3 regions of the Mesorhizobium salmacidum genome follow, and region 3 is predicted to be linked to each of the others. Evidence: predicted binding sites of a transcription regulator. Region 3 holds the regulator's gene; each other region holds the start of a gene.
The links. Region 3 encodes LexA, which represses DNA repair genes until DNA is damaged. Its sites were predicted from a motif close to TGTTCNNNNTGTGTTCNG; they were not measured.
Positions count from the first base shown of each region.

Region 1: the regulator LexA is predicted to act here: its motif matches at 2,381-2,398, upstream of recA (recombinase RecA).
Region 2: the regulator LexA is predicted to act here: its motif matches at 4,469-4,486, upstream of O7A60_RS13870 (single-stranded DNA-binding protein).

Region 1 covers NZ_JAPYKS010000010.1:130,697-138,469, forward strand. The annotation lists gene alaS (alanine--tRNA ligase) at 1-951, opposite strand, end outside; gene recA (recombinase RecA) at 1,223-2,323, opposite strand; gene O7A60_RS15665 (carbohydrate kinase family protein) at 2,625-3,569, shown strand; gene O7A60_RS15670 (pseudouridine-5'-phosphate glycosidase) at 3,627-4,544, shown strand; gene O7A60_RS15675 (TfoX/Sxy family protein) at 4,546-4,869, opposite strand; gene O7A60_RS15680 (GFA family protein) at 4,960-5,457, shown strand; gene sufA (Fe-S cluster assembly scaffold SufA) at 5,492-5,872, opposite strand; gene O7A60_RS15690 (SUF system Fe-S cluster assembly protein) at 5,974-6,369, opposite strand; gene O7A60_RS15695 (cysteine desulfurase) at 6,375-7,616, opposite strand; gene sufD (Fe-S cluster assembly protein SufD) at 7,622-7,773, opposite strand, start outside.
Region 2 covers NZ_JAPYKS010000009.1:38,733-46,505, forward strand. The annotation lists gene uvrA (excinuclease ABC subunit UvrA) at 1-1,851, opposite strand, end outside; gene O7A60_RS13850 (hypothetical protein) at 2,551-2,847, opposite strand; gene O7A60_RS13855 (ATP-dependent Clp protease proteolytic subunit) at 2,935-3,540, opposite strand; gene O7A60_RS13860 (SRPBCC family protein) at 3,564-4,049, opposite strand; gene O7A60_RS13865 (ArsR/SmtB family transcription factor) at 4,046-4,360, opposite strand; gene O7A60_RS13870 (single-stranded DNA-binding protein) at 4,587-5,111, shown strand; gene O7A60_RS13875 (OsmC family protein) at 5,242-5,667, shown strand; gene O7A60_RS13880 (MarC family protein) at 5,685-6,314, opposite strand; gene O7A60_RS13885 (hypothetical protein) at 6,431-6,880, opposite strand; gene O7A60_RS13890 (hypothetical protein) at 7,047-7,583, opposite strand; gene O7A60_RS13895 (helix-turn-helix transcriptional regulator) at 7,669-7,773, shown strand, end outside.
Region 3 covers NZ_JAPYKS010000009.1:141,078-148,850, reverse strand. The annotation lists gene O7A60_RS14445 (ABC transporter permease) at 1-273, opposite strand, end outside; gene O7A60_RS14440 (ABC transporter ATP-binding protein) at 279-1,058, opposite strand; gene O7A60_RS14435 (ABC transporter substrate-binding protein) at 1,117-2,103, opposite strand; gene O7A60_RS14430 (GntR family transcriptional regulator) at 2,257-3,030, shown strand; gene lexA (transcriptional repressor LexA) at 3,438-4,181, shown strand; gene O7A60_RS14420 (ComEC/Rec2 family competence protein) at 4,175-6,628, opposite strand; gene gltX (glutamate--tRNA ligase) at 6,732-7,773, shown strand, end outside.

The DNA of each region.
Region 1 (7,773 bases), on a different contig from region 3:
GCCGAGCAGCTGCGCATGGCGCATGGCGCGGCGCATGATGCGACGCAGTACATAGCCGCGGCCTTCGTTCGACGGCAGCACGCCGTCGGCGACCAGGAAGGAGGACGAGCGCAGGTGATCGGCAATGACGCGGTAGGAGGCAACCGTTTCCGCATCGGGCACGCGCCCAAGCGCGGAGGACGCAGCATCGATCAAATGACGGAACAGGTCGGTCTCGAAGATGCTCTCCACCCCCTGCAGGATGGATGCCATGCGCTCCAGGCCCATGCCGGTATCGATCGACGGGCGCGGCAGGTCGACGCGCTCCTCCTTCGTCACCTGCTCATACTGCATGAACACCAGGTTCCAGAATTCAAGGAACCGGTCGCCATCCTCCTCCGGACTGCCGGGAGGGCCGCCCCAGATGTGCTCACCACGGTCGATGAAGATTTCCGAGCACGGGCCGCAGGGTCCGGTATCGCCCATCGCCCAGAAATTGTCCGAGGTCGGGATGCGGATGATGCGATCGTCGGAGAAACCGGCGATCTTCTTCCAGAAACCGGCCGCCTCATCGTCGGTGTGGTAGACGGTGACCAGCAGCTTGTCCTTCTTCAGCCCGAATTCCTTGGTGATGAGGTTCCAGGCAAGCTCGATGGCGCGCTCCTTGAAATAATCGCCGAAGGAGAAATTGCCGAGCATCTCGAAAAAAGTCAGGTGGCGCGCGGTATAGCCGACATTGTCGAGATCGTTGTGCTTGCCGCCGGCGCGAACGCTTTTCTGGGCCGTGGTGGCACGCGAATAGGGGCGCTTCTCCAAACCGGTGAAGACGTTCTTGAACTGCACCATGCCGGCATTGGTGAACATCAACGTCGGATCGTTGCGCGGCACGAGCGGGCTCGAGGCCACGACCTCGTGGCCCTCCTTGCGGAAATAGTCGAGAAATGTCGACCGGATCTCGTTCACGCCACTCATGGATACTGCCTTTTCAAGAGAGCCGCCGGCCGGACCGGCGGGAGATGGCTCTGTGTTTTCTAGAAGATGGAGTTGGCCTTTTAGCCGTAGCTCTTGACCCTGTCCAGAAACACGGAATTGGGCCAATTCGCGCTTTGCACCGGCACTTGCGCAGGCACGCAAACGAAAACCGCCGGCGCGAAGGCCGGCGGTTTGGAACGCGGTACTACAGAACTCTGTTACTTAAGCATCGGATAATAGGCTGGATTTATGGCCAAACTCTGGCGCTGCCCTACATCGCGCCGGCTTCGTCCTCAAAACCATCGTCGCCATTGCCCTCTGAGCCACCGTTTTCGAGGAATTTTTCGGCGATCAACCCGGCATTCTGCCTGAGCGCCAGTTCGATCTCGTGCGCGGTGTCGGGATTGTCGCGCAGGAACAGTTTGGCGTTTTCGCGGCCCTGGCCGAGACGCTGCGAATTATAGGAGAACCAGGCGCCCGACTTCTCGACCACACCGGCCTTGACGCCGAGATCGACCAGTTCGCCAGTCTTGGAGACGCCCTCGCCATACATGATGTCGAACTCGACCACCTTGAAGGGCGGCGCCAGCTTGTTCTTGACCACCTTGACGCGGGTCTGGTTGCCGACCACCTCGTCGCGATCCTTGACCGAGCCGATGCGGCGGATGTCGAGACGTACCGAGGCGTAGAATTTCAGCGCGTTGCCGCCGGTCGTCGTCTCGGGCGAACCGAACATGACGCCGATCTTCATGCGGATCTGGTTGATGAAGATGACCATGGTGTTGGAGCGTGAGATCGAGGCGGTCAGCTTGCGCAGCGCCTGGCTCATCAGGCGGGCTTGCAGGCCGGGCAGCGAATCGCCCATCTCGCCCTCGATTTCGGCGCGCGGCGTCAGCGCCGCCACCGAATCGACCACCAGCACGTCGATGGCGCCGGAACGCACCAGCGTATCGCAAATTTCCAGCGCCTGCTCGCCGGTGTCGGGCTGCGAGATCAGCAGGTTTTCAAGATCGACGCCGAGCTTGCGGGCGTAGACCGGATCGAGCGCGTGCTCGGCATCGACGAAGGCGCAGATGCCGCCCTTCTTCTGGGCTTCGGCCACGGTATGCAGGGCCAGCGTCGTCTTGCCCGAGCTTTCCGGCCCGTAGATCTCGATGATACGGCCGCGCGGCAGACCGCCGACGCCGAGCGCGATGTCGAGGCCGAGCGACCCGGTCGGCACCGTTTCGATCTCGACGACCTGCTCGTTGGCGCCGAGCCGCATGATCGAGCCCTTGCCGAAAGCCCGCTCGATTTGCGACAGCGCCGCATCCAGAGCCTTTGATTTGTCCACTGCCTTATCCTCTACCAGCCGCAAAGAATTCTGAGCCATGATACATCACCCCTTGGTCGTCAATGAAGGCCGGACAATCCGTAATCCTTGTCATTTTGTACCTTTTTTGTTCTCATTTGGCAAGGGGTGACAACCAATTGAAAAACAAGCGATATCCTGATTTGTTCTTTTTTTGTCTCGCAAACCCGGGCAGAACAGGCTCCGCCCGGGCAGGAACAGGCCGCGCATTGGGCCAGACGGCTCGATCGTATCGCCCGGCCGAATCGCCATCCTGCATGCGAAGCTCTGTCGCGCACTCTAGCGCTTGTGCGGTCCCGACAACAAAGGTCATATCGCCGCCATGGTGGATTCCTTGAAGATACTGGCCGTGGGCGGTGCCCATATCGACCGGCGTGGCCAGGTGTCCGGCCCCTATGTGCCGGCCGCCTCCAATCCCGGCACGATGCGCGAGGATGTCGGCGGTGGCGTCTTCAATGCGTTGCGCAGCATGGTGCGGCGCGGCCTCTGCGCATCGCTGCTTTCGGTGCGCGGTGGCGATGCGTCAGCCGATACGGTTTCACGGGCCATCGCCGAGGCAGGCATCGCCGATCTTTCGGCGGTGTTCCTCGATCGTGCCACGCCGAGCTACACAGCGCTGATCGATCGCGAGGGCGAATTGATCGTCGGCTTTGCCGACATGGCATTGTACGACCTGGCTTTTCCCAAGCAGATCAGGCGTTCCAAGATACGCCAGGAAGTGGCCGCCGCGGATGCCATCCTGTGCGACGCCAACCTGCCGTCGGCCGCACTGGAGGGGTTGCTGTCGCTCGCCGCCGGTAAACCGGTTTTCGCCATCGCGATTTCCCCGGCCAAGGTGACGCGGCTGATACCGGTGCTCGGCGGGCTGGCCCAACTCTTCATGAACCGACGGGAGGCCGCTGTGCTGGCCGGCGTCAACGCAAGTGCCGGCGAGCGGGAAATGATCGACGGGTTGCGGAGCAGCGGCCTTGGTAGCGGCGTGGTCACGGCAGGCAGCGGCCCTGTGCTGGGTTTCGACGGTACGGGCGCCTTCTCGATCGTGCCACCTGCCCCCAGAAAAGTCGCCGATGTCACCGGCGCCGGCGACGCGCTGGCGGGCGCGACGGTCGCGGCGCTGCTGCGCGGCCTGCCGTTGCGCCAGGCCCTGCGCGAAGGCGTCGCGGCGGCAATCCTGGCCATCGAAAGCGCCAACGCGGTGCCCGAATTCACCGCGGCGAGCTTCGCGGCGGCGCTGGCCCTTGTGCCGGATGCCAGGGAAGTGGCATGAGACCGGCAAATTCATAGAGCGCAGTGGATGCGCCGCACTCCGGATTGGAGATCAGAGATGACGCCAGAAACCGCCCGCCCTTTCGTCGATATCCACGCACCGGTGGCGCAAGCCCTGGCCGCCGGGCGTCCGGTGGTGGCGCTCGAAAGCACCATCATCACCCATGGCATGCCCTATCCCGACAATGGCGCCATGGCGGCCAATGTCGAAAAGATCATCGCTGACGGCGGCGCGGTGCCGGCGACGATCGCCGTGATTGGCGGCCGCATCAAGATCGGCCTCTCCGACGGCGAGCGCGAATCGCTGGCGATGACGGGTGGCGCCATGAAGCTGTCGCGCGCCGATTTCGGCTTCGCCGTCGCGCAAGGCCGCACCGGGGGCACCACGGTCGCGGCGACCATGATCGCGGCTGACATGGTCGGGATAAAGGTATTCGCCACCGGCGGCATCGGCGGCGTGCACAAGGGCGCGGAAAAGAGTTTCGACATCTCGGCCGACCTCGATGAACTGGCGCGCACGCCGGTCATCGTCGTCTCGGCCGGCGCCAAGGCGATCCTCGACATCGAAAAGACGCTGGAAGTGCTGGAGACGCGCGGCGTGCCCGTTATCGGCCATGGCTGCGAGACGATGCCGGCCTTCTGGTCGCGGCAGTCGCCGTTCCGGGCGCCATTGACGCTGCACAAGCCGGATGACATCGCGCATTTCTATCAGACGCGCCTGGCTCTGGGTTTGGGCGGCGGCTTGCTGATTGCCAATCCGGTGCCGGAAAACCACGAAATCCCCGCTGAAGAAATGGCGGGCTACATCGAAGCCGCGCAGAAAGCGGCCGAAGACCTCAACGTCACCGGCAAAGCGGTGACACCGTTCCTGCTGGGAAAAATCCTCGAACTCACCGGCGGCCGCAGCCTGAAGACCAACATCGCGCTGGTCGAGAACAATGCAAGGCTGGCGGCTGAGATCGCCAAGGCCTTGTAGGTCACTTGCCGGCGCGCCGCCCTGCCTCATAGGCGCGGCGTGCCCAGACCGTCATTTCGTCCGGATCGTCAAAAGCGCTGTCGGGAATGCTCCAGTAGGGCATTGCCACCAGCTTGCCGTGGCGCGTGCCGGTGTAGGTCCACTGCCGGCAGCCCGCGGCTTCGAAATCCGGTGCGCTTTGCTCGTCGGCTTTCAGCAGCAATTCGCCACGCAGGACAATGGCGACGATGACGCCGTCGAAATAGATGCCCTTGCCGCCGAACAGTTTTCGGATGCTGACCGGACCGAGGCCCTCGAACAGTTCGGCGATGCGTTCATTGTCCATGCGGCGATCATGTCACCGGCATTTGGCCTTGTCATCGCCGCAACCAAAATCATGCTGACAGGTTGAGACTATCGTGTCGGAGATTTTGCCATGCCTGTGCTGCTCAAGGGGTCCTGTCGCTGCAACGCCGTGCGTTTCGAAGTGGAAAGCCACACGCCCGTGCCGTTCATGCTGTGCTACTGCTCGATCTGCCGCAAGCAGCAGGGCGGCGGCGGTTTCGCCATCAATCTCGGCGCCGACTACGGAACGCTGAACATCAGGGGCAAGAGAAACCTTGGCGTCTATCGCGCCGAGATCGAGGACGACGAGCATCCCAACTGCGAGGTCTCGACCGGCGAGCGCAATTTTTGCCGCAAATGCGGGTCAGCGCTGTGGCTCTACGACCCGACGTGGCCAGAACTGGTGCATCCCTTCGCCTCGGCGATCGACAGCGACCTGCCGAAGCCGCCCGAAAAAGTGCATCTGATGCTGAAATACAAGGCGAACTGGGTCGAACCCGATGTTGGGCCTAAGGACAAGGTGTTCGACGTCTATCCCGAGGAATCGATCGCCGACTGGCACAAGCGGACAGGCATGTGGGTGGATTAGCTTTCTTCACCCCGTTTACGGGCGAAGGAAATGCTCAGGCCGAAGCGCGCGCCTCGGCCAAGGCTTTCAGATCGGCCGGCTTCAATTCGACCGATTCGCCGCAGCCGCAGGCCGAGCTCTGGTTCGGGTTGCGGAAGGTGAAGCCGGTGCGCAGCGTCGTCTGCTCGAAATCCATCTCTGTGCCGAACAGGAAAAGGGCGGCCTCGGGCGCGACGTAGACATGGGCGCCGTCGCGTTCGATGTGGTCGTCCTTGGCGTTCGGCTCGGTCACCAGATCGACCGTGTATTCCATGCCGGCGCAGCCGCCCTTCTTGATGCCGAGGCGAATGCCATGCGCGTTATCGCGCGTGGCGACGATCTCGCGCACCCGGTCGGCGGCCTTTTCGGTCATCGTGATGACGGCAAAGCGTCCCATGTTTTTCCTTCTCCATTCCATGCAGGTTCAAGGCCTGCCGAATGATTCCTCACCTAAAATGGTGAAGTTTTACCACTGGCGCAAGTGTACTGGGCTCGGTGCTAGTACCAGCCCACCGCGACCTGCGCCTCTTCCGACATGCGGTCGGGCGTCCAGGGCGGGTCGAAAGTCATGTTGACCTCGACCCCGGACACGCCTTCGACAGCGCCGACGGCATTCTCGACCCAGCCAGGCATTTCGCCGGCCACCGGACAGCCGGGCGCGGTCAGCGTCATGTCGATCTTGACCGAGCGGTCGTCCTCGACGTCGATCTTGTAGACGAGGCCGAGCTCGTAAATATCGGCCGGAATTTCCGGGTCGTAGACCGTCTTCAGCGCCGAGACGATGTCATCGGTCAGCCGCGCCAGTTCATCAGCCGGGATGGCCGAAGCGGAAACGACGCTGTTGCCGGCGGTTTCCGGCGTAGCATCGGTGGTGGTGGTGCTCACATCTTCCATGGTCGTCACCCGAAAAACTTGCGCGCTTTTTCAAGCGCCTCGGCCAAAGCGTCGACTTCGGCCCTGGTATTATACATGCCGAACGATGCCCTGCATGTGGAGGTTACGCCAAAGCGTTTCAACAGCGGCTGGGCGCAATGGGTGCCCGCGCGGACAGCCACGCCTTGCCTGTCTATCACCATCGAGACGTCATGGGCATGAATACCTCTTAGTTCGAAGGAGATGATGGCGCCCTTGCCAGGCGCATCACCGAAGATGCGCAGCGAATTGATGGCGCGCAGGCGCTCATGGGCATAATTCTTGAGGTCTTCCTCGTGTGCCGCGATGCGCTCACGCCCGACGGTGTCCATGTAGTCGAGCGCGGCACCCAGTCCGATGGCCTGGACGATTGGCGGCGTGCCGGCCTCGAAGCGATGCGGCGGGTCGTTGTAGGTGACGATATCTTCCGTCACCTCCTCGATCATCTCGCCGCCGCCCATGAAGGGCCGCATTCCGGCGAGACTATCCTTCTTGCCGTAGAGCACGCCGATGCCCGAAGGGCCGTAGACCTTGTGGCCGGTAAAGACGAAGAAATCGCAATCGAGATCCTGCACGTCGATGGGCATGTGCACTGCGCTCTGGCTGCCGTCGACAAGCACGGGAATGCCGCGGGCGTGAGCGATCCGGACAATCTCCTTGATTGGCGTCACCGTACCCAGTGCATTCGACATCTGCGTGATGGCGACGAGCTTGGTGCGGCCGGTCAGGCGTTTTTCGAATTCCTCGATGTGGAAGACACCGAGGTCGTCGACCGGGACCCAGACCAGCTTGGCGCCCTGGCGTTCGCGGATGAAATGCCACGGCACGATGTTGGAATGGTGCTCCATGATCGACAGCACGATCTCGTCGCCCTCGCCGATATTGGGCATGCCATAGCCATAAGCAACGGTGTTGATGGCCGAGGTCGTGTTCGAGGTGAAGACGATGTTGTCGGTGCTTGGCGCGTTGAGGAAACGGCGCACCGTTTCTCGCGCCTTCTCATAGGCGTCGGTGGCGGCATTGGAGAGGAAATGCAGGCCGCGATGAACGTTGGCGTATTCCTGGCTGTAGGCGTGCTCGATGGTATCCAGCACCACCTGCGGCTTCTGCGCCGAGGCGCCGTTGTCGAGATAGACGAGCGGCTTGCCATAGACTTCGCGCGACAGAATCGGAAAGTCACGGCGGATCGTCTCGACGTCGTAGGGGGTGGTTTCGATCTTCTGGTCCATCACATTTAGCCGTGCGTCACGAACCACTCATCGAGCCGCGCTTCCAGCGCCTCGACGATCGTTTCGTCATCCAGTTCCTCGATCACCTCGGCGACGAACGCCTTGACGAGCAACCCCCGCGCGCTCTTTTCGTCGACGCCGCGCGCCATCAGGTAGA
Region 2 (7,773 bases), 100 kb from region 3:
TGCGCCCGACAGATATTTGCCGGTGATCGAATTGGGGTTGGCCATCACCTGCTGCGGCGTGCCTTGGGCGATGATCTCGCCGCCATGGATGCCGGCGGCGGGGCCCATATCGACGACATAGTCGGCATGCAGGATGGCGTCCTCGTCATGCTCGACGACGATCACCGTGTTGCCGATGTCGCGCAGATGCTTGAGCGTGTCGAGCAGGCGCGTGTTGTCGCGCTGGTGCAGGCCGATCGACGGCTCGTCCAGCACATAGAGCACGCCGGTCAGCCCAGAGCCGATCTGCGAGGCCAGCCGGATGCGTTGGCTTTCGCCGCCCGACAGCGTGCCGGAATTGCGCGACAAAGTGAGATAATCGAGCCCGACATCGTTGAGGAAACGCAGGCGTTCGCGGATTTCCTTCAAGACGCGGACAGCGATCTCGTTCTGCTTGTCGTTGAGCTGCGCCGGCAGGTCGGTGAACCATTTGTCGGCGTTGCGGATCGACTGTTCCGTCACCTCGCCAATATGCTTGCCGGCAATCTTCACCGCCAACGCTTCCGGCTTCAGCCGGTAGCCCTTGCAGACCGGGCAGGGCGTCGCCGACATGAAGCGCTCGATTTCTTCGCGCATCCAGGCGGACTCGGTCTCTTTCCAACGCCGTTCGAGATTGGGGATGACGCCTTCAAAAGTCTTGGTCGTCTTGTAGGAACGCAGGCCGTCATCATACTGGAAGGTGATCTCTCGCTCGCCGGTGCCGCGCAGGATCGCCTCCTGCGCTTGCGCGGAAAGATCCTTGAACTTGTCGCCGAGCTTGAAGTCGTACGCCTTGCCCAACGCCTCGAGCGTCTGCGAGTAATAGGGCGAGGTCGATTTCGCCCATGGGCTGACGGCGCCGTCGCGCAGCGACACGTTCTCGTCGGGCACCACGAGGTTGGGGTCGATGGCGCGCTGGCTGCCGAGACCGTCACAGGTCGGGCAGGCGCCGAACGGGTTGTTGAAGGAGAACAGCCTGGGCTCGATTTCCGGAATGGTGAAGCCGGACACCGGGCAAGCGAACTTTTCCGAGAACAGGATGCGCTCATGCGTCTCGTTCTTCGACTTGTTGACCGAATCCTCGCCGGTCTGGCTGGCGTCGAGCGGCTTGTCGGCGAACTCGGCCACCGCCAGCCCTTCGGCCAGCTTCAGCGCCGTCTCGATGGAGTCGGCGAGACGCGTGGCAAGGTCGCCGCGCACGACGATGCGGTCGACGACAACGTCGATGTCGTGCTTGTATTTCTTGTCCAGCGCCGGCACATCGGCGATTTCGTAGAAGACGCCGTCGACCTTGACGCGCTGGAACCCTTTCTTCTGCAGCTCCAGCAGTTCCTTGCGGTACTCGCCCTTGCGGCCGCGCACGATGGGCGCCAGCAGGAACAGGCGCGTGCCTTCCTCGACCGCCAGTACCCGGTCGACCATCTGGCTGACCGTCTGGCTCTCGATCGGCAGGCCGGTGGCCGGCGAATAGGGCACGCCGACACGGGCAAAGAGAAGCCGCATATAGTCGTAGATTTCGGTGACGGTGCCGACCGTCGAACGCGGGTTCTTCGACGTGGTCTTCTGCTCGATGGAAATGGCCGGCGACAGGCCGTCGATCTGGTCGACGTCGGGCTTCTGCATCATTTCGAGGAATTGCCGTGCATAGGCCGAGAGGCTCTCGACATAGCGGCGCTGGCCTTCGGCATAGATGGTGTCGAAGGCCAGCGACGATTTGCCGGAGCCCGACAGGCCGGTCATGACGATCAGGCTGTCACGCGGCAGGTCGAGATCGACGTTCTTCAGATTGTGTTCGCGCGCCCCGCGAATGGATAGGAATTTATGGTCGGCCATCGCCGGTCGCCGCCTCAGATCTGGAATTCGTGGGATTGGCGGGTTTTCCCAGCCATCCCCTATGTAGGTCTTTTTGCCGCCACGTCGAGAGACGCCACAACTCCCGACAGAAGTCGTTTAACCGTCTTTCGCGCGAAGGGGCAAGCGGAAAGAACAAAGGCCGAACACGCTCCTGACAAAGCTGTGCGGAAACTGACCTGAACGTAAGCTCCCGGTGATCACATTTTTCCGTAACCGGCTATTGATGGTTGACGCGGCCAACTCACGGGAGCAGTCTTCGGAAGTCAGCGAAGCCGGCCGTCTTTCGATGGCCTCGCCGCCCCAAGGCGGCCTGCGAGACGCCGCAGGCATCTGCGATTTGCGCTTCGCCACGACGATGTCGCAACGGACACAGGAGCGGAGCATGACGCCACCGGATAGTCCCCCAGGGCTTCAGTCGTCACTGGAGCCGCGGCAGGCATAAGTGCCAGAGGCGGGCGTTTGCGCCACCCGACAAACCGTGACCTGCCGTATCCGTCAAAATCAGAGACTATTGGTCGGATCGTCGGCTGAATGCCGCGAAGCATCCGAAATCAACGCCGGCAGTACGCTCCCGGCAAGCATGGATTAAAAATCCAAAAAAAGCCCCGTCCGTTTGCCCAAGGCACGGCGGGGCTTATTTTGGGCCTGGGCTTGAGTTCGCAGGCCTCCGACCTCGGCCTACCTGGGCGGCTTGATCCCGCCAACTCCGACATCGACCGTGATGCTGCCGGAAATCCTGACATCCGTATTGCCGATCTTGAACTGCCCATTGCCGCTGCTGGGGAACGCGTCGTCGGGTTCGGGCACCGGGGCCGGCTTGGCGATGCGATAGTCGCCGGCCACGCCGGGCAGGGCGCTTCTTTGCGCTGACGATGAAGCGTCGTCGGCAAGTGCCGAACTGGACGCAAGACCGACGATTGCGAGCACCATGGCGCCGGTGACACGGTGCGATGTTCTGGATCGATGAGTGTCCATCCCCTTTTATAGGGACCTGCCGCCACCGGAACCAGACCGATATCGTCAAATCTTCGACACCTAGCAGGATTTGATCTGGGCTCTGCCTCACGCCGCCTTTTTGCGGGTGTCGAAAACATGGTCGACAATGCCCCATGCCTGGGCCTCGCGGGCCGTCATGAAATGGTCGCGGTCGAGCGTGCGTTCGACCTCTTCATAGCTGCGGCCGCAATGCTGGGCGTAGAGTTCGGTCATATTGCGTTTGGTCTGGCCGATGCGTTCGGCGTGCCGCTGGATGTCGGAAGCCTGGCCCTGGAAGCCGCCCAGCGGCTGATGCAGCAGGATGGTGGCGTTTGGCAGCGCGATGCGGCGCCCGGCCGTGCCTGCCATCAGCAGGAACGATCCCATCGATGCGGCAAAGCCCATGCACACGGTCGAGACCGGGCAGCTGATATATTGCATCGTGTCGTAGATGGCGAAGCCGCTGGTCACCATGCCACCAGGCGAGTTGATGTAGAGCGAGATCTCCTTCTCGGGATTGTCCGATTCCAGCGACAAAAGCTGCGCGCAGACCAGCGCCGAGACGTCGTCGTTGATCTCGCCGTTGATGAAGACGATGCGCTCGCGCAGCAGTCGCGAAAAAATGTCGAAGGCACGTTCGCCGCGGCTCGATTGCTCGATCACCATCGGCACAAGGCTGGCAACACCACTCATTTCAGTTCTCCGATTTTCCGTGTTCAGGCCGCGCGTGGCAGCAGAAGGCGTGGTGTGTTCGCGGCGATAGGCGTTCCGGCCCCGAGCAGCGAAAGCCGGCAGCCGGCCCCCGCCATCGCAACAGCGGGCATTGCCTTGCGAGCAAAGCCGTCATGGACGATGCGCAGATGCGTGCCGCCGGAAACGGTACGGGCGAGCGTGAAGGTGACGGTGCTGTCGAGCGGGTGCGCCGCATCGTCGGACTGCTCCCGCCAGGAATAGCGCAGCAGGCGCTCGGGCTCGGCGTCGAGGATCTCGCATTCGATCGGCGCGTCAGGCCCGGCGAAGGCGAAGCGGCTGCCGGGCCGCGGCCTGATGTCGTTCGGCATCATCCAGGCGGCGAGCAATTCCGGCACGGTCAGCGCCCGCCAAACCTTTTCCGGCGGCTCGGCAAGGTCGTATTCGAATTCGAGCGCATCTGGAGCGATTTCGAGGTGATTTGCGTCTTTCATTGATCCGCCGTTTTTCATTGGTCCATGTCCTTCAAAACGGCCTTCAGTTTTTCGATGCGTTCCGGCCAGAACGTCCGATAGCGTTCAATCCAGGAGAGCAGCGGGGCAAGCCCCTGCGGATCGGCGCGATAGTAAGCGTTGCGGCCGGCCCGCCGCTCCACCACCAGGCCAGCGCCGCGCAACACCGCCAGATGCTGGGAGACGGCCGGCTGCGATACCGTGAGGCCGCTGCGCAGTTCCGACACGCTCATCTCGCTGGTGGCGAGACGCTCGAAGACGGCGCGGCGCGTCGGGTCGGCCAGGGCGCGGAAAATCTCTGCTTCGATCATGACGAAAGCATAAGTCGATACTTATCGATTTGGCAAGCGGTGTTTTGAGACCCATATGCTTCGTTCGGGCATTGCTGCCATTCCTTGACAATCAGCGGCGGTGCATATAGGAACGAAAAGGGAACAAAAACCTTGTGGGAAAAGCCAGCCTTGGCAGGCGACCGACGTCGGTAGCCTGTAAGGTGCTGCGACAAAAATTTGTTTCGGATGAGCGCGGAGAAATATCATGGCGGGTAGCGTCAATAAGGTCATTCTGGTCGGCAATCTCGGCGCGGACCCTGAAATCCGCCGCCTGAATTCGGGCGAGCCGGTCGTCAACATCCGCATCGCCACCTCGGAAAGCTGGCGCGACAAGAATTCCGGCGAGCGCAAGGAAAAGACCGAGTGGCACAATGTCGTGATCTTCAATGAGGGCATTGCCAAGGTGGCCGAGCAATATCTGAAGAAGGGCATGAAGGTTTATGTCGAGGGCCAGTTGCAGACGCGCAAATGGCAGGACCAGACCGGTGCCGACAAATACACGACCGAAGTCGTGCTGCAGAAATTCCGTGGCGAACTGCAGATGCTCGACGCGCGCGGCCAGGGTGAGGGCGGCCAGGTCGGCGGCTACAGCGGTGGCGGCAGCAGCCGTGGCTCGGATTTCGGCCAGTCGAGCCCGAACGAAGGTTTTAGCCGTGGCGGCGGTGGCGGCTCCAAAGGGGGCGGTGGCGGTGGCTCGTCGCGCGAGCTGGACGACGAGATCCCGTTCTGATCGAAGCCGTACCAAACGGCGAATGCTTGTTGCTTGAGATGCCCCGAGGGTCCTGCACGGACTTTCGGGGTTTTGCATTGTTGATTTTGAGCCGACAGTCGGCACGATCAACGACTGAAAGGACGGAGCGATGAAAGCACGGGTCAAATGGGTCGAGGAACGCACCTTTGTCGGCGAATCCGGCAGCGGCCACAAGGTCGTGCTGGGCACGGCGTCCAGCCCGGAAGGCAAGACGCCGGGACCGAGCCCGATGGAGCTGGTGCTGATCGGCACCGGCGGCTGCTCGGCCTATGATGTCGTCCATATCCTCGAAAAAGGCCGCGAGGCGGTCGAGGACTGCGTGGTCGAACTCGACGCCGACCGGGCCGAGACCGACCCGAAGGTGTTCACTCGCGTCCATATGCATTTCATCGTCAAGGGCCGGGCACTGTCGCGCGACAAGGTCAAGCGCGCGATCGATCTTTCCATCGACAAATATTGCTCGGCTTCCGCCATGATGGCCAAGACGGCCGCGCTTACGCATGATTTCGAGATCGTCGATACGGCGGCGAAGTAGGATGAGCGTTATACCGCTCAGCCGGCCATCAGCGCCTTGATGCCATCGGCCACGAACTGTACCGCCAGGGCCGCCAGGATGACGCCGAGCAGGCGGGTCAGGATCGAGCGGCCGGTCTGGCCGAGGATGCGGTCGATGCGTTCCGACAGCACGAACACCAGATAGGTTATGACGAGGCAGACGAAAATGATGCCGACCAGGGCCGCCTGCGCGGCAAAGCCCTGAAACGAGCCGGAGAGCAGCACCGTCGCTGACATCGCGCCGGGCCCGGCGATCAGTGGGATCGCCAGCGGGAAGGCGGCGATGTTGTGGATCATGTCCTTGGTGATGGCGACGTCGCCGATCTTCTCCTTGCGGTCCTGCCGGCGCTCGAAAACCATTTCGAAGGCGATGAAGAACAGCAGGAACCCGCCGGCGACGCGGAACGCCGGCAGGGTGATGCCGAACACCGACAGGATAGAGGCGCCGGCCAGCGCAAACAACGCCATCACCAGAAAACCGATGATCGAGGCGCGGACGGAAACTTGGCTGCGCTCCTCGCGATTCATGCCGCGTGTGACGGCCAGGAACAGAGGCGCCAGGCCGGGCGGATCGATGGTCACCAGAATGGTGACGAAGGCATTGAACAGGCTGTCGAAACTCGGCATCGCTGACCCTCCCACCGGGCCAGGCCCGTACCCGCATTGGTAGAGCAAAGCCCGGTCGGTGGGAACTGTCGGAGGGCCGGAGATTTCGACGCGGTATGGCGCACGTCGAAACGGATTCAGGCGACGCGCTTTGCCCGGTGGGCTAAATGTTCATAGGTGATTTGCCAAGGGTCGCTCTCGGAAGGTCTTTCCTCGCCGATCCAATGGAAGCTGTTGGCAGTGATCCCGGTGAAACGCCATCGAGTTTGCAGACCGCGCGAGTCATCGCCGATCTGGACAATGTCCTTACCCTCGGCCCGCCCGATCTGGCGCGAGTAATCTTGGTTGAGCGGATCATTCCAGATGATGTGCCAGCCACCGATCCCAGGATCGAAGATGCGCAAAGTCGTGCCATACATGGTGGGCCGCGCAGGGCGCCTGGGCCTGATCCAGATGTCCTGAATCGCGCGGCCTTCGAGCACCCAGCCGAAATGGCATTCTCCGGTCCATTTCTGGATCGTGCCGTCGTCAAGGTGGCAGACCGTGTCCATTTCCCAGCTTCCGATCAGCCATCCATAGAGGTCCATGTCTTTCGCTCGGTCGGCTGTGGGAGCTTCGGATACGAGAGCAGTGAGAAACGAAGAAATCGCCATAGTCACGAGGCCCTTTCGCATCTGGCACATTGGGTGTCGCGGATACCGATCGAGACATGATCGGACATGTTTTCCTCCATTCTTACAATGTATTACAGCCTCATCTTGTCGCCGTCCGCCGTGCCAGGAACTCGACTTCCAGCCGCCATGTCGCACCCTTGTCGTGCGAGCGCTCGCCAAGCCATCGGAAGGAATTCTTCGTGATCCGCGAAAAGCTCCAGCGCACGGAGGAGCCGGTGCCGTCGGCGCCGACCTGCACGATGGTGTCGCCTTCGGCGCGGCCGAGCTGGCGGCTGAAATACTGGTTGCGCGGGTCGCTCCAGAAAATGTGCCAGGCGTCGACGCCGGGGTCATAGACCCGCAGCGTCGTGCCATAAAAAGTCCATTTGCCGAGCGACGGCGAGGAACCGGCGTCACGCGCGGGCAGGATCCAGACATCCTGGATCGCCCGGCCTTCCAGCACCCAGCCGAAATGCACCTCGCCGCGTCCGGTCAGCACCGTGCCGTCCTCGAGATGGCGCGAGGCGTCAAACGTCCAGGCACCGACGAAGCGGCCGTAAAGGTTCAGTTTTTCGGCGAGACCTTCCATCGGTCCGGGACTGTGCAAGGCTTCGGCAAATGAGGATTGGTCGAACATGGCAGCGGCCTCTTCTTGTCAGGAGACCGCCAAGAATAAGTGCTGGCAGGGTTCTGGGCTTGGGAAAAATTGCTATATTTCGGCCATGACGGCGACCGCGGATACCCTTGCATCCGGACCCGGTTGGCACGTGGCGGATGTAATCTGCACGGCCAGCGCCGGCGATCGGCCATTCGAGGAAGCGCATCGG
Region 3 (7,773 bases):
GCGCAGATGGATGAACGCGGTACAGCAGCCCGCCGCGAAGCCGACAACGAGGGCGGCGGCGATGCCCATCAGCGGCGATGCGCCGGCGGCAAGGAGAACGCCGCAGACGCAGCCGCCCAGCGGAAAAGCGCCTTCGCTGGTGAGATCGGGAAAATTCAGCATGCGAAACGGGATCATGATCCCGAGCACGACAAAGGCCAGGATCAGGCTCTGCGCCATGGTGACCGGCATGATCGCGACGAAGCTGGCGAGAATGTCCTGAACAAAACCCATGGTGATCAGCTCGCCAGCAACATGCGGTCGGTTTTGACGGAGAAATGGCCGATCAGATCGATAACCGTGACCCTCACCTTCTCCTCGCCGCTAACTTCCAGAAGGACGCGGCCCGCGTCGAGCATGATCACGCGGCTGCCATAGTCGACGGCGTGCTGCATGTTGTGGGTCACCATCAAAGTCGTCAGCTTCAGCGCGCTGACGGCGCGCACCGTCGCCTGCATGACAATCTCGGCCGTGCGCGGATCAAGTGCCGCGGTATGTTCGTCGAGCAGCAGCAAGTCAGGCGATCCGCCGACCGCCATGATCAGCGACAAGGATTGCCGCTGCCCGCCCGAGAGCAGGTCGACGCGTGTGTCGAGGCGGTTTTCAAGGCCGAGACCTAGTATCGACAGGCGTTCCCTGTAGGACGCAAGGCGGGTGGCGTTCAGCCCCTGGCGTAAGGTGCGCTTGCTGCTGCGCAAATCAGCCAGCAGCATGTTTTCAGCAACCGTCATGCTGGCGGCGGTGCCGCGCATCGGATCCTGGAATACGCGAGCCAGTCTCGAGGCGCGCTTGTGCACCGGCATACCAGTCACATCGGCGCCATTGATCAGAATCTGGCCGGAATCGAGGATCAGAGCGCCGGAAATGGCATTAAGCATGCTGCTCTTGCCGGCCCCGTTGGAGCCGATGACGATGCCGAACTCGCCTGTGGCCAGCGATAGGCTGAGACCGTCCAGCGCGATCTTCTCGTCAGCCTGGCCCTTGTAGAATACTTTACGCGCGGATCGGATCTCGAGCATCGTTCCTCCCTGACCTCGGGGTGACAGCGCCCGCGCCGTCACCCTCACAGCGCCGATGTCAGTCGACGATGCAGCCGCAATCGGCCATTGAAGCCGGTATCTCGATGCCGAACGCAGCCATCGCCTTGCGCGAGATCAACGCCATGTGGTCCTTGTAGGCCGGGCGTGACGGCGCGATCGTCTTGGGATCCTTGCCCTTGAGGATTTCGGCCGCGATGTTCCCGGCGTTGGTCCCGACCTGCGTATAATTGACCGCGAAGCTCGCCGGCACGGTGCCGTTGCGGACCGCGCTGTCATCGGCGTTGACGACCGGGATACCGGCCTGGCGCGCGGCGGCGGAGACAGCGGCGATCGCCGGCTGGATCAGGTTCGAGGTCGGTCCGTAGATCACATCGGCTTTCCCGGCGAGCGAGGCGATGCGTTGCTGAATGTCATTGACGTTGTCGATGCCGACTTCCACGACCTCGAAACCGGCGGCCGGTGCCGCCGCCTTGATCTTTTCGATCAGAGCAACGTCGTTGGCTTCACCGGGATTGTAAGGCACACCAAAACGCTTGGCGTTTGGTAACAGCTTCTTGGTGAAGGCCATCACCGCGGCAACATCCTGAAGATCGGTGGCGCCAGTCATGCCTTCATCACCGGAGTCCCACGACGGCACGAGCTTGGCCGCCACCGGATCGGTGACCGCGGCAAAGACGATCGGAATGCCGGAGCCCGCGAGCGCTTTCTTGGCGATCTGCGAGACCGGCGTGGTGATGGTGTAGATCAGCTTGGGCTGCTCGGCCTGCAGCTTTGCGATCATCTGCGGCACCAGCGATGCATCGAAATTGGTATGGCTCTCCGTATAGACGACGTCCTTGCCGTCGACGAAGCCGTTGTCCGTCAGCGCCTTCTTGAAGCCGGCTATGGCGGCGTTCAATTGCGGATGCTCGCCAAAATTGGCGATGCCGATGCGGATTTGATCGGCGGCGGCACTGCCGGCGCTCACCATCAATGCGCCGGCCAACAACAACCCCGACAGCCAAGCGGATTTCGACTTCAACATCATTTCCTCCCAGATTTGATCGACGCCGCTTGCAGCGCGGCTACTGCGGCGATCATGGTCAGTCCGCCAACCCGTGTCAAACATTATATATAATTCTTGCCATGCCCCCACATCATATATAATTTTTCTTTGGCAGACGATGGATGGACCGCGATGCAGGATCAAACGATCTCCACAAAGACGGAGGCAGCCTATCAGCTGTTGCGGCGCGATATCCTGACGACGCGCCTCATGCCCGGGGCCCCGCTCAAGCTGAGTGCGCTGCGCGGCACCTATGGTGTTGGCTGGACGCCGTTGCGCGAAGCCTTGTCGCGGCTAGAGGCCGAACGCCTGGTCACCGCCATCAGCAATCGTGGTTTTACCGTCGCTCCGGTATCGCGGGCCGAACTGGAGGACCTGGCACGCGCCAGGATGGTGGTCGAGATACCCCTGTTCCTCGAATCGATGGAAAAAGGCGGCAAGGAGTGGGAGGATGCCGTTGTCACCGCCCACTACCGGCTCTCCCGTTGCAAGACCGCGGTCGACGATCCTTCGGATGCGGCCGTCGATAAATGGGACGAGAACCACGAAGCTTTCCATGCGGCGCTGCTGAGCGCGGCGACTTCCAATTGGCTCATGCGATTCCGCTCGACCATCGCCGATCAGCTGCGACGGCATCATCGTTTTCTCGGCCTGGCGCCGACATTGCGGGCCGCGGCTGGCCTGAAGGACGGTTATGAAGAGGCGATGGAGGCATTGTGCGAAGCGATTGCGATCGAACACCATACAGCGATCATGGAAGCTGCACTCGATCGTGACGTCGAGCGGGCCAAGGCGCTGATGACGGCGCATATCGGCTATACCCTGCACGTCTATGTCCACAGCGAAGACAGCGGCGCGACCAAATACGCCGCCCGCGCCGGCAGCTTGAAAGCGGGTTCCGGGTGACTTCAGCGCTTCCGCGACGCCTATTGGCATGCGCTGGCCGGAATGGGCCAAACGCCCGGATCCATCGCCGCCCCAAAGCTACCAATCGTTGGCGTTTTGGTTTCGTTTCGTTCCGCGAATAATGGATCCATAAATTGTACAATCCGCCCGCGAAGAGCCCTCCGAAAGACTGATGCCAAGGCCCATCAATGGATAGGCCACAGGCCATTAACCAAAACGATTTCAATGCCTGCCGATCGCGGAAAGGGTCGGCCGCAGTCCGCTGTCTCGGCAAAAAACTTCAGACGCGTTAACAAATTCATTAAACTTTAAATGGTTGCGGAACACAACTGGAACGGATAGTGTTTGTTCTGGGTTTGTTTTTCGATTCTGGTTCAGACCTTTCGTTCAATGCCTTGGGGGCCGCCATGCTGACACGCAAGCAACATGAACTGCTGATGTTCATCCACGAACGGCTCAAGGAAAGCGGAATACCGCCCTCCTTCGACGAGATGAAGGAAGCACTCGATCTTGCCTCCAAGTCGGGGATCCATCGCCTGATCACGGCGCTGGAGGAACGCGGCTTTATTCGCCGGCTACCCAATCGGGCGCGCGCGCTGGAAGTGCTGCGGCTGCCGGACTCGATCGCGCCGGGCCTCAATTCGGCAAAGAAATTCTCGCCAAGCGTCATCCAGGGCAGCCTTGGCCAAGGCAGTCCCGGCCGCCAGATCAGGCCGGCGACGGCGCCTTCGCGCCTGCCCGCGGTCGGCAACGACGACGATGCTGTTTCAGCCGTGTCCATCCCGGTCATGGGTCGTATCGCCGCCGGTGTGCCGATCGATGCCATCCAGCATCAGACGCATTCGATTTCGGTGCCGCCGGACATGATCATGGGCGGCGAGCACTATGCGCTGGAAGTCAAGGGCGACTCGATGATCGAGGCCGGTATCTTCGACGGCGACACGGTCATCATCCGCAATGCCGATACAGCAAGTCCGGGCGAAATCATCGTGGCGCTGGTCGACGAGGAGGAAGCAACGCTGAAGCGGTTCCGCCGCAAGGGCGCCTCGATCGCGCTCGAAGCCGCCAATCCAGCCTACGAAACACGCATCTTCGGACCGGATCGGGTCAAGGTGCAGGGCAAGCTCGTCGGGCTGATCAGGCGCTACTGAACTGGCTTGCCATCGGGCTTGTCGGCCTTTTTATAGGGGGCCAGCCCCCTCGCCTCGCGTGAGAATTTTCGCTGCTCGTGCCAGGGCCGGTACGGTCCATCGACGGCGAATTCGATCTCAGCCGGGGTCGTGGCCGATTGGGGATCGAAGAAAACGGCGGCACTCCCCTTGCGGGCGAGCTGGCGTTTGGTGACGACCAGAACCAGCGGATTATGGCAGGCGTCATAGGCGGTCGCGTCATTGACGACGATCAGGTCGGCGAAAGCGCAGGCCTTCCAGGTGTTCTTGCGATCCTCGACATAGGCGATGATCGCGCCGGAAGGGTGCCTGGCAAGGCACAGGCCTTCGCGGCAATAAAACGGCGATCCCTGCGGCAGGTCGGTGGGAGCGGAAATATCGAATTGCCCGTCCGTCTTCTCGAACATTTCCGGTTTCACGATTGTTTCGGAGATCAGAGCGCGTTTCCAATTGTCGGCTGCGAATTCGTTCGGACGTTCCCGGTTGACGGCCAGTTCGCCATTGCCGATCGACAGAGCCACCAGCCGCGCATCTTCCGAGATCAGCACATCGGGCGTGCGCGTGTGCGACACAGTCAACAGACCTGCAAGCGCGAATGGCACCGCCGTGAGCCGGAGCCACGTCGTCGCCATCGTCGCGATGACCAGCGCGACGGTGACCAGCAGCACGGATTGCTGCGAAATCAGTCCGACTCCATCGACCGGAGAGCGCTCCGATATCCACGCCGATATGGCGATCATCGCTGTCAGGCCCTTGCCCATGAGGTAGAGAGCCGGCCAATCCAACCCGAACGGCATCAGCAACGCGCTGGCGACGGCCAGGAACATCACGATCGACACGATTGGCATGACGGCCAGATTGGCGAACAGGCTGAGCGGCGACACCCGCTGGAAATGCCAGATGGCAAACAGTGCCGTCGCGCTGCCGGCGATGATGGACGTCATCGCCAATCCACCTGTCGCCAAGAGGAATTTTCGCGTCAGAAATCCGGGTAGGGATCGCTTTGGCGGCGGAGGCCTCGTCTTTCCCGCATGGTGGTCGGCCCAGCCGGCATAGGCGCCAACCAAGGCTGCGGTTGCCGCGAACGACATCTGGAAACTCGGGCCGACGACCTCGTGCGGCGAAACCAGGATAACGGCGATCGCCGAGATCGCCAGATTGCGCATGGTCAGCGCCGCGCGATCGAACAAGACGGCGATCAGCATCACCGCCAGCATGATGAAGCTGCGTTCGGCCGCGACGACGACGCCCGAAATGACGAGATAGGCGGCGATCGAAAACAGTGCGGCGGCGGCGGCGTATTTCTTCACCGGCCGGCGCGCGGAAAAGCCTGGAAACAGCGCGAAGGCGCCGCGCAGCAGACCCATGATGGTGCCGGCCACCAGGGCCATATGCAGACCCGAAATCGAGATGATGTGATAGATGCCGGTGCGCCGCATCGCTTCGTTGACTTCATCGGGAATGCCGGCCCGCACGCCGACGATCAGCGCCGCCGCGATCTCGCCTTCGGCGCCGCCAATGCTGCCCCTGATGTGGTCGGCGATGGCTTCGCGGGCATTTTCGATGCCTGAAAACACGCGTGCCGGCAGCGGCATCTCACCGGCTTCGGCGGAGACAACCGTTGGATTGCCGAGAAAGAAGCCGCTGCCCCCGATGCCGGCGAAATAGCTGTCGAAGGAGAAGTCGTAGCTGTCCGGCCGCACCGGGCCGGTCGGCGGCAGCAGTTTGGCATAACCTGTGACAAGCGAGCCGGCGGTCATTTCGGGCGGTATCTTGCGTGCCGAAAGCCGGACCCTTTCAGGCGCGTAGCGCAGTTTCGGCCGGGCGGTCGAAATCACGTCCATGGTCAGCCGGATGCGGCCGCTCTCCATCTCCTCGAGCGAGATCACGCGGCCGGTCAGTTGCGTCGAGATTTCCGAGCCCAGCATCCGGGTTCCGGCTCGCCATGTTTCGACCTTCGCCGCGAGCAGGCCAAGCACACACAACAGCAGTGCCATGAAACACAGATGGGTTTTCGGCCAGGAGCGCGAGACGAATGCACAGACCGCCGCCAGAACCACGACCGCGACAGGCTTTGCAAAATCGGGCTCGGACGCCAGCGAAAAGTAGCAGATCGCCCCAACGGCCAGGCAGACCGGCACCAGCAGGAAGGCGATGCCCCGGTCGAGTTCCAGCTCCGCCGCCTTGGCCACGCCGTGACGCAGGCGAGGCAAGGATATCGGGCCGATTTGCCGGCGCACGCGCACAATTCTGCGTGCGGCAGGAGATGGAGTTGGCGATGGGCTATCCGCCTGCAGCGGCTGGGTTGCGGGCGCAGCCACGAGCGGCGATGGCAGCGGGATCGCAGGAGGCGTCGCAAACAGCGATCGCTCGCTGACGCCGACAATGGCGCCCTCGCCCCGATCCGAGCCTCGGCCTCGTCCAGTCATCGGGTCTGCCCCTTGCGCCCTCGACACCCTATGCTACATGAACGCGCGACGCGCGAAAGTCCGCGCACTCCGCACTCAGCTTCAGACGTTTTCCGAGAGTTCCATGCCCGACAAGGTCATCACCCGTTTTGCTCCCTCGCCGACCGGCTATCTGCATATCGGCGGCGCGCGCACGGCGCTGTTCAACTGGCTCTATGCCAAGCACACCGGCGGCACGATGCTGCTGCGCATTGAGGACACCGATCGCGAGCGTTCGACCGATGCGGCCACATCGGCCATTCTGGATGGCCTGACCTGGCTCGGCCTATCATGGGACGGTGACGCGGTCTCCCAATTCGAGCGCGCGCCGCGCCACCGGGAGGTGGCCGAGGAGCTGGTGCGCCTGGGCAAGGCCTATTACAGCTACGAGACTTCAGCCGAGCTCGAGGCGATGCGCGAGGCAGCACGCGCCAAGGGCCTGCCGCCACGCTATAACGGCCACTGGCGTGACCGCGCCCCGTCGGAGGCACCCGCCGGCGTCAAGGGTGCCATCCGCATCAAGGCCCCGACCGAGGGCGAGACGGTGGTGCAGGACCGGGTCCAGGGCGAGGTGCGTTTCCCCAACAAGGATCTCGACGATTTCATCATCCTGCGTTCGGACGGCAACCCGACCTACATGCATGCCGTCGTCGTCGATGACCACGACATGGGCATCACCCATATCATCCGTGGCGACGATCACCTGACCAATGCCGCACGCCAGACCGTGATCTACAACGCCATGGGCTGGGACGTGCCGTCGATGTCGCACATTCCGCTGATCCATGGCGCCGACGGCGCCAAGCTGTCGAAACGCCATGGCGCGCTGGGCGTCGAGGCCTACCGCGCCATGGGCTATCTGCCCGAGGCGCTGCTGAACTACCTGGCGCGCCTGGGCTGGAGCCATGGCGACGACGAGATCATGTCGATCAAGGACATGATCTCCTGGTTCGATATCGGCGACGTCAACAAGGGCGCGGCGCGCTTCGACTTCGCCAAGCTCGAGGCGCTGAACGGCGTCCATATGCGCCGCATGGCCGACACCGAATTGTTCGACATTTTCATCGCCACCTTGCCCTATCTGGAGGGTGGCCCGGCGATGGCGGCGCGCCTCGACGAGAAGAACA